Regions from separate parts of the Exiguobacterium sp. UBA1053 genome, predicted to be linked through region 1. Evidence: riboswitches for the same ligand, from Rfam matches in the RefSeq annotation. Region 1 holds a riboswitch; each other region holds the start of a gene.
What was found. A riboswitch is a leader RNA that binds a small molecule or an ion and turns the genes downstream of it on or off. The one in region 1 is predicted to bind S-adenosylmethionine.
Positions count from the first base shown of each region.

Region 2: it holds a riboswitch for S-adenosylmethionine, as region 1 does, so the genes downstream of both, msrA (peptide-methionine (S)-S-oxide reductase MsrA) here and B3G15_RS06995 (Na+/H+ antiporter NhaC family protein) in region 1, are expected to answer to the same signal.
Region 3: it holds a riboswitch for S-adenosylmethionine, as region 1 does, so the genes downstream of both, B3G15_RS11165 (methionine ABC transporter ATP-binding protein) here and B3G15_RS06995 (Na+/H+ antiporter NhaC family protein) in region 1, are expected to answer to the same signal.

Region 1 is NZ_DCDO01000011.1:12,711-16,865, reverse strand. Features, by position in the region: gene B3G15_RS06995 (Na+/H+ antiporter NhaC family protein) at 1-1,102, opposite strand, end outside; SAM riboswitch class I at 1,184-1,288, opposite strand; gene B3G15_RS06990 (metal ABC transporter solute-binding protein, Zn/Mn family) at 1,358-2,371, opposite strand; gene B3G15_RS06985 (alpha/beta hydrolase) at 2,541-3,530, shown strand; gene B3G15_RS06980 (histidine phosphatase family protein) at 3,548-4,138, shown strand; gene B3G15_RS06975 (YwpF family protein) at 4,135-4,155, opposite strand, start outside.
Region 2 is NZ_DCDO01000006.1:38,819-42,973, reverse strand. Features, by position in the region: gene B3G15_RS05485 (DMT family transporter) at 1-404, shown strand, start outside; gene B3G15_RS05480 (Crp/Fnr family transcriptional regulator) at 420-1,088, shown strand; gene B3G15_RS05475 (DMT family transporter) at 1,101-1,583, shown strand; gene msrA (peptide-methionine (S)-S-oxide reductase MsrA) at 1,660-2,190, opposite strand; SAM riboswitch class I at 2,285-2,388, opposite strand; gene B3G15_RS05465 (M20 metallopeptidase family protein) at 2,451-3,629, opposite strand; gene B3G15_RS05460 (putative quinol monooxygenase) at 3,707-4,000, shown strand; gene B3G15_RS05455 (C40 family peptidase) at 4,059-4,155, opposite strand, start outside.
Region 3 is NZ_DCDO01000013.1:678,432-682,586, forward strand. Features, by position in the region: gene B3G15_RS11155 (MetQ/NlpA family ABC transporter substrate-binding protein) at 1-673, opposite strand, end outside; gene B3G15_RS11160 (methionine ABC transporter permease) at 706-1,371, opposite strand; gene B3G15_RS11165 (methionine ABC transporter ATP-binding protein) at 1,368-2,390, opposite strand; SAM riboswitch class I at 2,469-2,573, opposite strand; gene B3G15_RS11170 (bifunctional cystathionine gamma-lyase/homocysteine desulfhydrase) at 2,631-3,797, opposite strand; gene B3G15_RS11175 (PLP-dependent cysteine synthase family protein) at 3,790-4,155, opposite strand, start outside.

The DNA of each region.
Region 1 (4,155 bases):
GGATACTCGCCGATTTTTTTCGATCGACTTCATACGTATCGGCAATTTCAGCTGCCAGTGGTCCAGCGACGAGAATCGAGATCGTATTGTTTGCAGTCGCGAGATTCGTTGCGCTAACGAGTGCTGCCATACTGAACTCGGCACTACGACGCTGTGAAATCTTGCGTGTCAGCGTCTCTTTTAAGAAGGCGATTCCACCGTTGAACGTAATCAAGCTGACGAGACCACCCATGAGGAGCGTCAAGATGGAGATCTCCGCCATGCCCAACATGCCTTCAGACATCGAGAGGACGAATCCACTTAAGCCGAAGCTACCATCAATCATACCGATGATGCCGGTGAGTAGCGTACCACCAATTAAGACAAGGATGACATTGACGCCGAAGATCGCAAGAACGATGACAGCGAGATATGGAATCAACTTGTAGAATTCAAAGGCTTTTGCTTCGACGACGTCACCAGAACCGGAAACGAATGCGAGCAGGATGACCGTCAAAATAGCAGCCGGTAGGACGATCATGAAGTTCGTCCGGAATTTATCGCGCATGTTCGTTTTTTGGGTTCGGACGGCAGCAATCGTCGTATCCGAGATGAACGACAGGTTATCGCCGAACATCGATCCACCAACGACTGACGCTGCTGCGATCGCAACGTTGATGCCTGTCGCTTCATGAATACCGAAGGCGATCGGCGCGAGTGCAGCAATCGTTCCAGTCGATGTTCCCATTGCCATCGAGATGAAGGCAGCGATGATGAACAGACCACTCATCAGTAATGACGGAGGTAGGAACGTCAAAGCAGCATTGACGGTTGCATCGATGGCACCGATTGCTTCTGCCGTTCCAGAAAACGTACCGGCTAATAAGAAGATGAAGACCATGATCATGATATCGGGATTTCCGGCACCCGTTGCGATTCGTTCGACCGTTTGATTGATGGATCCTTTCGTTGTGATTGCAGCAAAAATCAAAGCGATCAGTGCGGCGATAAGGATCGGAAATTTGTAAAAGTCGTCATAGAAGATCCCGGCTCCGATGAAGAGAACCAGGAATACGACGAGAGGAAGCAGTGCCCATTTGTTAGGCGTGATCGTTTCATTCATTGTTGACACCTCGTTTCTCAAAGATACAAAAAAAGACCCCTTCGCAAGAAAGAAGGAGGTCTTTATGAAATAAAGACGCTCTTCTTATCTCTCAAGCTTTCGCTTGCTGGATTTGGCACAGTACGAATCAAATCGTCCGCTGCCGAAACATCATTGGGCCAGTCCCTCCGTTTCTCGCGATAAAAAGAAGTCATTCAATTGTTGTAAAACACGTTTCTTACCGTACCGCATTGAGTAACGCGTGTCAACTGTACTTTACTGAAGTGCCTTTTTCAATGTTTGGACGTTTTCTTCCATCAACTTGAAATAAGAACTGTTTTGTTGCGCTTTCGTGACCGACTCTAGATTATGAATCGTCACGGATTCAGCTCCGATTTCTTTTTGGATGACACGTGCAACCTTAGGTGAGACTGTCTCTTCGAACGCGACGTATTTCAAATCATGCATCCGTGCTTCTTTCACTAAAGCGGCCAGTTGCTTTTGTGACGGTTCATCAGAAGGAGAAATTCCCGCGATCGGCAGTTGTGTGAAACCATATCGTTCTGCGAGGTAACCATAAGCGGCATGCGTAACGAGAAGCTCTTTTTTCGAACCATCAGCGACCGCTTGTTTGAACTCTTCATCGAGTGCGTCAGCTTGTTGATCGAACGCCTTTAAGTTTTTCTCGAATGTTGCTTTGTCTTTTGGTACTTCTTTTGATAGAGCAGTTGTAATCGAGCGTGCCATTGCTTTTGCGTTGACAGGGTCGAGCCAGACGTGTGGATCGTATTTTCCGTGGTCATGCCCCTCTTCTTCATGCGCATGTTCATCTGTTGCATGATCATCATGCCCTTCTTCTTCGTGGGCATGTTCGTCTTCTGTATGCCCTTCTTCTTCATGTGCATGAAGTGTAGCATCCGATTCTAGCAAGTTGACATCCTTACTCGTCTCGACGAAGCGGACATCCGTGCCTTTTAGACTCTCCTGGATTTTTTTCGAATACGGCTCGAGCGTCGTACCGGTTAAGAGGAATAAGTCGCCCTTGGCAATCTCAGTGAGTTGTTTTGACGTTGGCTCGTAAGAGTGGGGGTCTGCTCCAGGTGGGACGATCATCTTGACGTCGACTTGATCCCCACCGATTTCACGGGCAATAGCAGCCGTCGCGAACGTTGATGCATAGACTTCTGTCTGGGTTTTATCTGAAGTCGATGAATCGGTATTTGAACCGCAAGCAGCGAGGACACTTGCACTCGCGAAGGCGACCGTTAAAGCAGGAATGATTTTTTTCATTATATGATACCTCCATTATTAAAACGTAACTATTCCGATTTGGACTTTCTCACTATAGCGGAACGCTGATGAAGCGTCAAGTAGGAATACCGAGACGTTCGACATCTTTTAAAACGGGGTAAAAGGATAATAAAGTGAAGAAACTGGTACGTCTTTTGGAGGTGATCAAGTGAAACGTGAAACTGCATGGCTAATGGGGGGAGCTGCGTTATTGACGACGGCAGCAGCGGGAGCGAGTATCTGGAACAATTATGGTGCATTGCTTCGATGGACCGAACCCGCCTTGCCACTCACAGAAAAACAACTGGCACCGCGGACGCTTACCTACAAACAGGTGGGAGACCGCATCTTACAGCTCGATCTCTATTATCCACCGGGTGAGGGACCGTTTCCAGTTGCCATCTACGCACACGGTGGTGCATTTGTTCGTGGAGAGCGCGATGACATATTCTGCTTTAGTCCAATCGTCGACCGTCTGCTTGAACTCGGAGTTGCCGTCTGTAGTATTGATTATCGTTTGTTCGAAGAGGGCAGTTATTTTCCGGATAACCTCGAAGATGTACGGGATGCGTTATGTTTTTTGAACAAGGAAGCGGAGGATCTTCGCATTTTAAGAGGTCGGATGATGGTGTGGGGAGACTCAGCCGGAGCTGCACTCATGCTGACGACGGCACTTGCCCCATCTGCTTTCGTTGGTGAGCGTGATGAGCGCCACATGCCATTGATCAGTGGTGTGATCGCTTTATATCCACCGACGAACTTTTTGTTGTTTAATTTCATTCAGACTTGGATTGCCCACATTAAGTTCTACAAGGGGGGACGAGAAGAATGGCGCAAGCTGATGACGCACGTCTCACCCGTCACACATTTATCGTCGGATGCCCCGCCCATCATGCTCTTGCACGGTAAAAAAGATCCAATCGTCCCGTTTTCTCAAGCTTTGCATTTTGTTGAGAAGGGAGCGGATGTCGGAGCCGATGTTCGTTTGTTCTCCTTTCCGAATGGCACCCACTCACTTGCCAGTTTCGCTCAGACGGAAAATCCGTTAAAGATTGAGCGATTGCTTGAACGAATTGAACGTTTCACCTGTCAGGTGCTACTGTTGGCACCGCGACAACTTCCGAATGGAAAACATGATACAATCAGTCATATTTCTTAAATGAGGGAGACAGAGACATGACTGAAATTTGTTTAGTGCGGCATGGTCAGACGGATTGGAACTTAAACGAACGGATTCAAGGAAGAGAAGATATTCCGTTAAATGCAACAGGAAGAAGACAAGCGGAACTCAGCGCCGCTTATCTATCGAATGAAGAGTGGGATGTCTTGTTAGCAAGTCCCTTGTCGCGTGCCGTTGAGACAGCGGAAATCATCGGTCGTGCTGTTGGTTTAACGATCACAGCGACAGACGAGCGACTTGTCGAACGCGAATTCGGAGCCGCTTCCGGTGAACCGGTCGCAGCGATTTACGAAGCCGTTCAAGCGAACGATACGACACTTGTACCAGGTCTTGAAACGGAACAAGCCATCCAGGACCGCGTGTTCGAGGCGCTACAGGAAGTGACACGCATGTATGAGGGGAAACGAATTCTAATCGTCTGTCACTCGCATACGATCAAGGCAGCCTTATCATCGATTGATGAGACGTTCAGTTACCGGACACCTTTGAAAAACGCGTGTGCGAATTATATCCAGCATACGGATCACTATACGATTGACCGAATCAACGTAGCGGATCACATCACGGATGAGGTCGAAAAACCTTAAGAAACGGGTGCGTTCGG
Region 2 (4,155 bases), on a different contig from region 1:
TGAGCGGTCTGTTCATCGCCCTGCAAGGCATATTCAATGCGCGCCTTGCGACAGGCGTCGGACCGTGGTTGTCCGTATTGATCGTCCACTTTGTGGGTCTGATGGGTTGTTTAGTCATTTACAGTTTCGTACGAGATCGGAAAATCGGTGGCTTCCGTCAGTTACCATGGATTTATGCGAGCGGCGGTTTGATTGGCGTGCTAGTCGTCGTAACGGAACTGACAGCAATCCAAAAACTCGGGATGACATGGGCGATGTGTTTATTACTCGTCGCACAGATTTTATGTGCGTTTGTGATTGATTTAAAGGGATGGTTCGGTGTCTTAAAAAAACAAGGAAATCGTGGTCAATGGGTTGGTGTGGGTCTCATACTTGCAGGAGTTGCGATTTTCTCACTTGCCTAAAGGGGGGAAATGAACATGGAAAGCGTCATTCAACAGTATGGACTGGATACGATTTTGACGGAAGAGACGCGCGCTTGGTTGCGTCAAGAAACCTTCCAAAAAGGGGAACTCCTCTGTACGACAGGGGCAGCGATCGACCGGATGTACTTCATCGTCGCAGGCAAAGTTAAGATATCTGCTGCCTCGTCAGAAGGGAAACAACGGATTCTACGATTCAAGACACCACTGACAGTGATCGGTGACGCTGAGTTCATCAACGAACGGGAAGTATTGAATACGGTCGAAGCGGTGACCGACGTCGAGGTGTTGAGCGTACCGTATGCGATTTTACGCGAGCACAATACGACGAACGTCTTTCTGCAATTTTTATTACGCACGATCACAGCGAAGTGGTATGCCGACTCGAAATCAGCGTCGCACCATGTATTGTATACAGTTGAAGAGCGATTTGCAGGATATTTGTTGTCGATCGCTTCTGAAGCCAGTGACAGTTTGTTTTATCAGGAGATGCGGACGTCGAACCTGCATGACGTCGCTGACTGGCTTGGAACGAGTTATCGCCATCTCAACCGGATCATCACGAAATTATGTGAAGAGGAGATTCTCGTTCGACGACGCGGGAAAATCATCATCGTCGATCTGGAGCGGGTTCGCGAGAAGGCGAACGGTAACAGCTATGAGTAAGGAGGAACGAACATGGTAATAGGCATCGTGTGTGCCGTGTTGGCAGGGATGTTAATCAGTTTACAGACGGTATTGAATGCTCGGATGAGTGACGCGTTCGGTGCTTGGGCGACAACGACGCTCGTCTTCTTCGTCGGCTTCATCGGAGCAAGTGTCACGTATGTTCTGTTTCGTGGTGGAACAATCGGGCAGATCCAAAACGTATCACCACTCTATTGGTTTGGTGGACTTGTCGGTGTTGGCGTCGTTTTTTGTGTCATGCGTGGAATTCAATTACTTGGTCCGTCCGTCGCGATCTCTGTCGTTCTGATTTCGCAGTTAAGCTTTGCTCTCGCTGTCGATACGTTCGGCTGGTTCGGTTTACCACAAATTGATTTATCGTTCGGTCAGCTCATCGGTCTCGCCGTCATGGTATGTGGGATCTTCGTTTTGAAGCGGTATCAAGTCGTGGCGCCGGAAGAGAAGGCGGCGGATCAAGTAGAACGTGTTTCATGACTTATTTTTTTCATAACAATGAAACAGGTCAGCAAACCAACGTTTACTGACCTGTTTTTATATGCATTTTTTTGAATTAAACCGTCGTCGTATCTTTCCATTCCTGCTCGATGAAGGCATCGCGACCAGAGGCAGCACGATCTTTTTTATAGTGTTCTGGATTTTTCTTATGGAAGTCTTGATGATACTCTTCCGCCGGATAAAATTCAGAAGCGGCATCGATCCGCGTTACGATCGGTTGTTTGAAACGATTGCTTGCAGCAAGAGCGTCACGAGAAGCGATCGCTGCTTCATGTTGAGCGTCCGTATGATAGAAAATCGCTGGTGCGTACTGCGTGCCGCGATCTTGGAATTGACCTTCTGCATCCGTCGGATCCGTTTGTGGCCAGTAGAGTTCGAGCAGACGCTCGTACGGGAACAGACTCGGGTCAAACGTGATTTGGACGACTTCGAGATGTCCCGTCGTTCCTGTTTTAACTTGCTCGTATGTCGGGTTATCGACGTGTCCGCCCATGTAACCCGATACGATTCCCTCGATTCCTGGTAATTCTTCAAATGGTGTCACCATGCACCAAAAACATCCACCTGCAAATGTTGCTTTTTCCATCTGTCTCTTCCTCTCCGTGGGAAATCCCCATTGTATGTCTGACAGCGAGAAAACGAAAACGACTCCTTCGCTTGGTTGCAAAAGGAGTCGCCGCTTTTTATCAACCAAAGCTTTCGCTTTGCTGGTCGTAGCACCTTGCTATGCGCAGGTTGCTGGGACGTCATCGATCCAGATCTCTCGGTCCACTCTTGATAAGGGTATATGAAGTTGATGTCATTCGTTATCATTGTTGTGATGATACCATTCAAAAAGAAATAAAGTCAATCCTTAGGTTTCAAGGCACGTAAAACCGTCGCTCCGAGTGTCTTCGCACCAATCAACAACGCCTGTTCGTTGATTTCGTACTGCGGATGATGCTGTGGATAGTTGACGCGACCGTCCGTATATCCGGAGCCAGTAAAGAAATAACTTCTCGGGACATGTGTTAGATAATGCGCGAAGTCATCCGCAGCCATCATTGGTTTGAGTGCCCGGACGGATGCTTCCGGTAAGAAAGAAGCGGCTTCCTGAACAAGTTTTGTCTCGTCCGGATGATTCCAGAGTGCTGGATAACCAGTCGTGAAGTCGATTGAATAGGTAGCACCGATGCCGGCACATGTCGTTTTGGCGACAAGATCGACTTCTTGTCGGAGCTGATGCCGCAATGTCTCATTGAACGTCCGGATTTCCCCGACGATGCGTGCTTCACCCGTGACGATGTTCGGAGCCGTTCCCGCATGGAAAGAACCAATTGCAAGAACAGCAGGCTCAAACGGATCGACCCGTCGACTGACGAGATGCTGTAAGTTGCAGACGAGCTGCGCTCCAGCGACGAGTGCATCTTTTGTTTTATGTGGTGCTTGGGCATGCCCGCCTTGACCGTGGACGATGATTTCGAATTCGTCGATCGCACATAATGTATGTCCTTCCCGAAACCCAATCGTACCAACCGGTAAATCATTTTCGAGATGTGTCGCAAAAATCGCATCGACACCTTCGAGGACACCGGCTTCAATCATTTGAATTGCTCCACCGGGAAAGACCTCTTCACCATGCTGGTGAATGATTCGAATCGTTCCTTGCAATTGATCACGTAACGGATAGAGCGTAGCAGCCAGGGCCATCACCATTGCCGTGTGACCATCATGCCCGCAAGCATGCATGATACCAGGATGGATCGACCGGAAAGCAAGCGTTGTCTCTTCCTGAAGTGGTAATGCGTCAAAATCTGCGCGGACAGCAATCGTCGGACCAGGTTGTTTACCTTCAATCGTCGCGACGACCCCACGACCTCCAACGGCTGTTTGATGAGGAATGCCTCGTTCTGTGTAAAAGGCAGCAATCCGTTCTGGTGTGCGGACTTCTTGGAAGGACAGTTCCGGATGCCGGTGGAAATCACGACGTAACGCGATCATCGTGGGTTCAAATTGTTCAAGTGCTTCAAAAAGTTGAGTTTGCATCTTCAAGCTCCTTTGACGTGTGTCTTTTCGTGAAAATGGGTACAGATACAGGTAATCACGAAAGGGGATAATGAAACATGGGAGAAATCGTCGTCAACGCTGTACTTACAATCAAAGCAGGACTCGCGGATCAAGTTTTCCCGATTCTACAAACGGTCTATCATGCCTCACAAAAAGAAGAAGGATGCTTACGTTATTCCTTGCACCAATCGATCGAGGATGAGCATCAATTCATGCTGTATGAAGTGTATCGGGACGAAGAGGCGCTTGAAGCGCATATCGCATCCGATCATTATAAAGCATACCGTGAACAGATCGAGTTATACTTGATGGATCGACAAGTAACGAAATACGTCGAGATGACATTCTGACGTGTTGCGATAAGAAGAGACGAAGCCGTCGAATTCGACGGCTTCGTCTTTTTTTGTCTTACATCGATTTAAATCCGAGGAAATGCTCTTGCCAACGCGGTTCATAAATCGAATTGATTTGGAGCTGTGAACCGCCCGCATGGATGAAGTGTTCG
Region 3 (4,155 bases), on a different contig from region 1:
AAGCGATCGCGTCTTTCAGTGGGTTCAGACCGTTATCGATCGCATAGTTCGTGTTGATGAGGACAGCGTCGCCTTCATTGTTTTTATAAGCTTGCGGAAGAAGTGATGCTTCGATGTTCGTCTTGAACTTGAGTTTCTTCGGGTTCTCTGCGATATCACCGAGTTGTGCATCTGTTGTTTTACCGTCTTTAAGCTTGATCAATCCTTCATTTTGAAGGAACGTCAAGACACGACCGCGTTCCGCGACGTTTGAGCTCGTCAGGATCGTTGCACCATTTGGTAACTTATCGAGTGATTTGTATTTCTTCGAATAAATACCGAGTGGTTCAACGTGGACGCCACCTGCGTTCGCGAACTTATATGATTTGTTTTCTTTCTCTTGTTGCTCAAGATACGGTACGTGCTGGAAGTAGTTCGCATCGATTTCTTTTGAAGCGAGTGCTTTGTTCGGAAGTACGTAATCTTGGAACTTCTTGATTTCAAGCTTGTAACCTTTTGCTTCGTATTCTTTTTTAACGTGCTCAAGAATCTCAGCGTGCGGTACGTTTGATGCACCAACGACGAGTGTTTTGTCGTCGCTACCTGATCCTGATGATTTTTCGCCACATGCAGCAAGGCTGATTGCTAAGACGGATACAGCAGCAGTACCTACGAATTTTTTCCAAACTTTCATGAATGATTCCTCCAATATGAATAAAATTTGAATTAACGTTTATCGATCGCACGGATCAGCAAATCACCAATGATTTGGATGACGAAGACGATCGCTAAGATTAAGAGTGTCGCAATGACGATGACATCGTTTTGAGAACGCTGGAATCCTTCGATGAAGGCCATGTCCCCAAGTCCACCTCCGCCGACTACTCCGGCCATTGCCGTATAACCGACAAGTGAGACGAGTGTGACCGTGATACCAGAAACGATGGCAGGCAACGCTTCCGGGATTAAGACTTTATAGATGATTTGGAACTTCGTCGCCCCCATCGATTCAGCTGCCTCGATGACACCTTTATCGACTTCACGTAACGCGAGTTCAACCATCCGACCGTAAAATGGTGCAGCACCGAAAATCAGTGCCGGTAATGCTGCCGTTGGTCCGAGGAACGAACCGACGATCGCTGTCGTAAATGGAATCAATAAGATCAGTAAGATGATGAACGGAATCGAACGGAAGACGTTGACGATCAAGCTCAACACTGAATAGAACGCCCGATTCTTGAACAATAACTCTTCGTTTGTCGCATACAATAGTAAACCAATGATCAAACCGAGAACGAATGTCGAAACCCCAGCGATTGCCGTCATATAGACGGTACTGCCTGTCGCTTCCCACACCATGTCCCAATCTAGGTTGTCAAAGAATGAAATCATCGGTGATCCACCTCCACTTCAACATCACTGGCTTGAAGCTTCGTGATGACCGCTTGTGTTGCTTCTGTTTCCCCGATCAACTGAATGAACAGTGTACCGAGTGCCCCTTCCTGCGATTGACCGACGTTTCCGCCGATGATATTGAACAGGACCGGTGAATCCTTCATGACTTCCGCGAGGATCGGGCTTTCCGCTGTCGATCCGACGAACGTCAACTGAACGATTTTTCCGGTTGGGTAGCGTTCGCGTAGTTTCGCGAACGTTAACTCGTTCTCTGACGGTGACGTCAATTGTTTGACGAATTCCTTCGTCATCGCTTGCTTCGGATGACGGAAGACTTCTGCGACCGGTCCTTGCTCGACGATTTTACCGGCTTCCATGACGGCGACCCGGTGACAGATTTTTTGAATGACGTGCATCTCGTGTGTGATCAAGACGATCGTTAGTTTCAGTTTTTCATTGATGTCGACGAGTAACTCAAGGATTGAGTCCGTCGTCTTCGGATCGAGTGCACTTGTTGCCTCGTCACATAAGAGAACGTCCGGGTTCGATGCCAGTGCCCGAGCGATACCGACACGTTGTTTTTGACCACCGGATAATTGTGACGGATAAGCTTTTTCGCGTCCGTCCAAACCAACGAGTTGGATCAGTTCCGCTACCCGTTCCTTGCGATGTGCTTTCGGGAAGCCACCTAGCTCGAGTGGGAACATGATGTTCTCTTCAACCGTCCGTGACCATAGTAAGTTGAAGTGTTGGAAGACCATCGAGACATTCTTGCGGACGCCTCGTAATTCTTTTGGTTTCAGTGATGTCATTTCAACACCATCGATTTGGATCGAACCACTCGTTGGTGCTTCGAGCATATTCAGTAATCGGATCAGAGTCGATTTCCCTGCTCCGGAATAACCGATTATTCCAAAAATTTCACCGCGCTCGATTGTCAGATCGACATTCGCGACGGCTTCGACCGCTCCGCGCTTTGAGCGATAAATCTTTCCTACGTCTTGTAAACGAATCACAACTGTCCCTCCTAAAATAAAAAAAGTGCGCGCGTTTTAGAGCAAACGCGCGCACTTTTCAGTACACAAAACCATTTGCTCTCATCTCCCAGACTTTTGTCTGCTGGAATTAGCACCACTTCGGATTAGATCCGCGGTTGCCGGGTTTCATCGGGCCAGTCCCTCCACCACTCTCGATAAGAGTTTCGGTATTAAGTTTGTAGAATATATTCTGAATATTAGCAGGGGTTATTTTTGTTGTCAAACAGTTTTTTCAGAAACTTTTTCGAGGAACGTGAAAGCACGTGTTAAGTCTTCTTTCAAATCTTCTGCGTCTTCAAGTCCAACTGAAATCCGAACGAGACCGTCCGTGATACCGAGTTCTGCCCGACGTTCTGCTGGGATCGACGCGTGCGTCATCCGTGCCGGAACGGAAATCAGACTCTCGACGGCACCAAGACTTTCAGCAAGTGTGAAGAAGTGTGTCGCCTCGACGAGTTTTTCTGCGTTCGCTGCTGAACCAACATCAAAGCTGATCATCCCACCAAATCCAGTCGCTTGTTTCGCTTGGATGTCGTGACCAGGATGCGATGCAAGTCCCGGGTAGAAGATGTTTGAGACAATATCTTGCGCTTGTAGGAACGCAACGAGATCATGTGCTGTCTCTTCGATCGCATCCATCCGGATACCGAGTGTACGAAGACCACGGACGAGCAAGAAGCTGTCTTGCGGTCCAAGCACGCCGCCTGTCGAGTTTTGGATGAAGTGCAGCTCTTCGCCGAGCGCATCATCTTTGACGACGACAAGTCCAGCGACGACGTCCGAATGTCCGCCGATGTATTTCGTCGCACTGTGCAAGACGATGTCTGCACCAAGTGCGAGTGGTTGTTGATGGTATGGTGTCGCGAACGTGTTGTCGACGACGAGTTTAAGATCGTGACGTTTTGCGATTGTTGCGATTGCTTCAATGTCCGTAACTTTCAACAACGGGTTCGTCGGTGTTTCGACGTAGACGATCTTCGTGTTGTCTTGAATCGCTGCTTCCGTTGCCGCAAGGTCCGTCGTATCGACGAATGTCACTTCGATGTTGAACTTCGGTAAGACGCGTTGCATCAAGCGGAACGTACCACCGTAGACGTCATCGGTCATGACGATGTGGTCGCCAGACTCAAGTAAGTGGAAGACGGCATGGATCGCTGCCATCCCAGAACCGAAGGCAAAACCACGTGCGCCACCTTCGAGATCCGCAATCAATCGTTCGATGCTCGTCCGTGTTGGGTTCGCTGTCCGTGAGTATTCGTATCCGTCCTTGAGTTGACCGATTTTATCCTGCTTGTATGTGCTTGTTTGATAGATCGGAGGTGTGACGGCTCCTGTTGCCCGGTCGACACCTGTTCCTCCATGAATCAATGCTGTCTTCTTACGCATGAGTTTCGTCCACCTTTTCAAAGATTTGTTGGCTCAAGTAGCGTTCGGCACTGTCTGCGAAGACGGTGACGATCGTACTGCCGGGGTGACGCTTCGCGATATCAAGCGCAGCAACGAGCGCTGCACCTGCTGAACTACCAACGAGTAATCCTTCGCGAGCAGCGAGTGTATGAACCGCGTCAAATGCATCGCGGTCAGAAATCGTATGAATCTCGTCGACGAGTTCACGCGGAACGAGACTTGGCCATTTTGCTGTTCCAATGCCTTCTGTCTTATGAGGACCGGCTGGACCACCATTTAAGACGGAGCCTTCCGGTTCGACGATTGCTGCTTTTGTACCGAGACGTTGTTTTAAGAA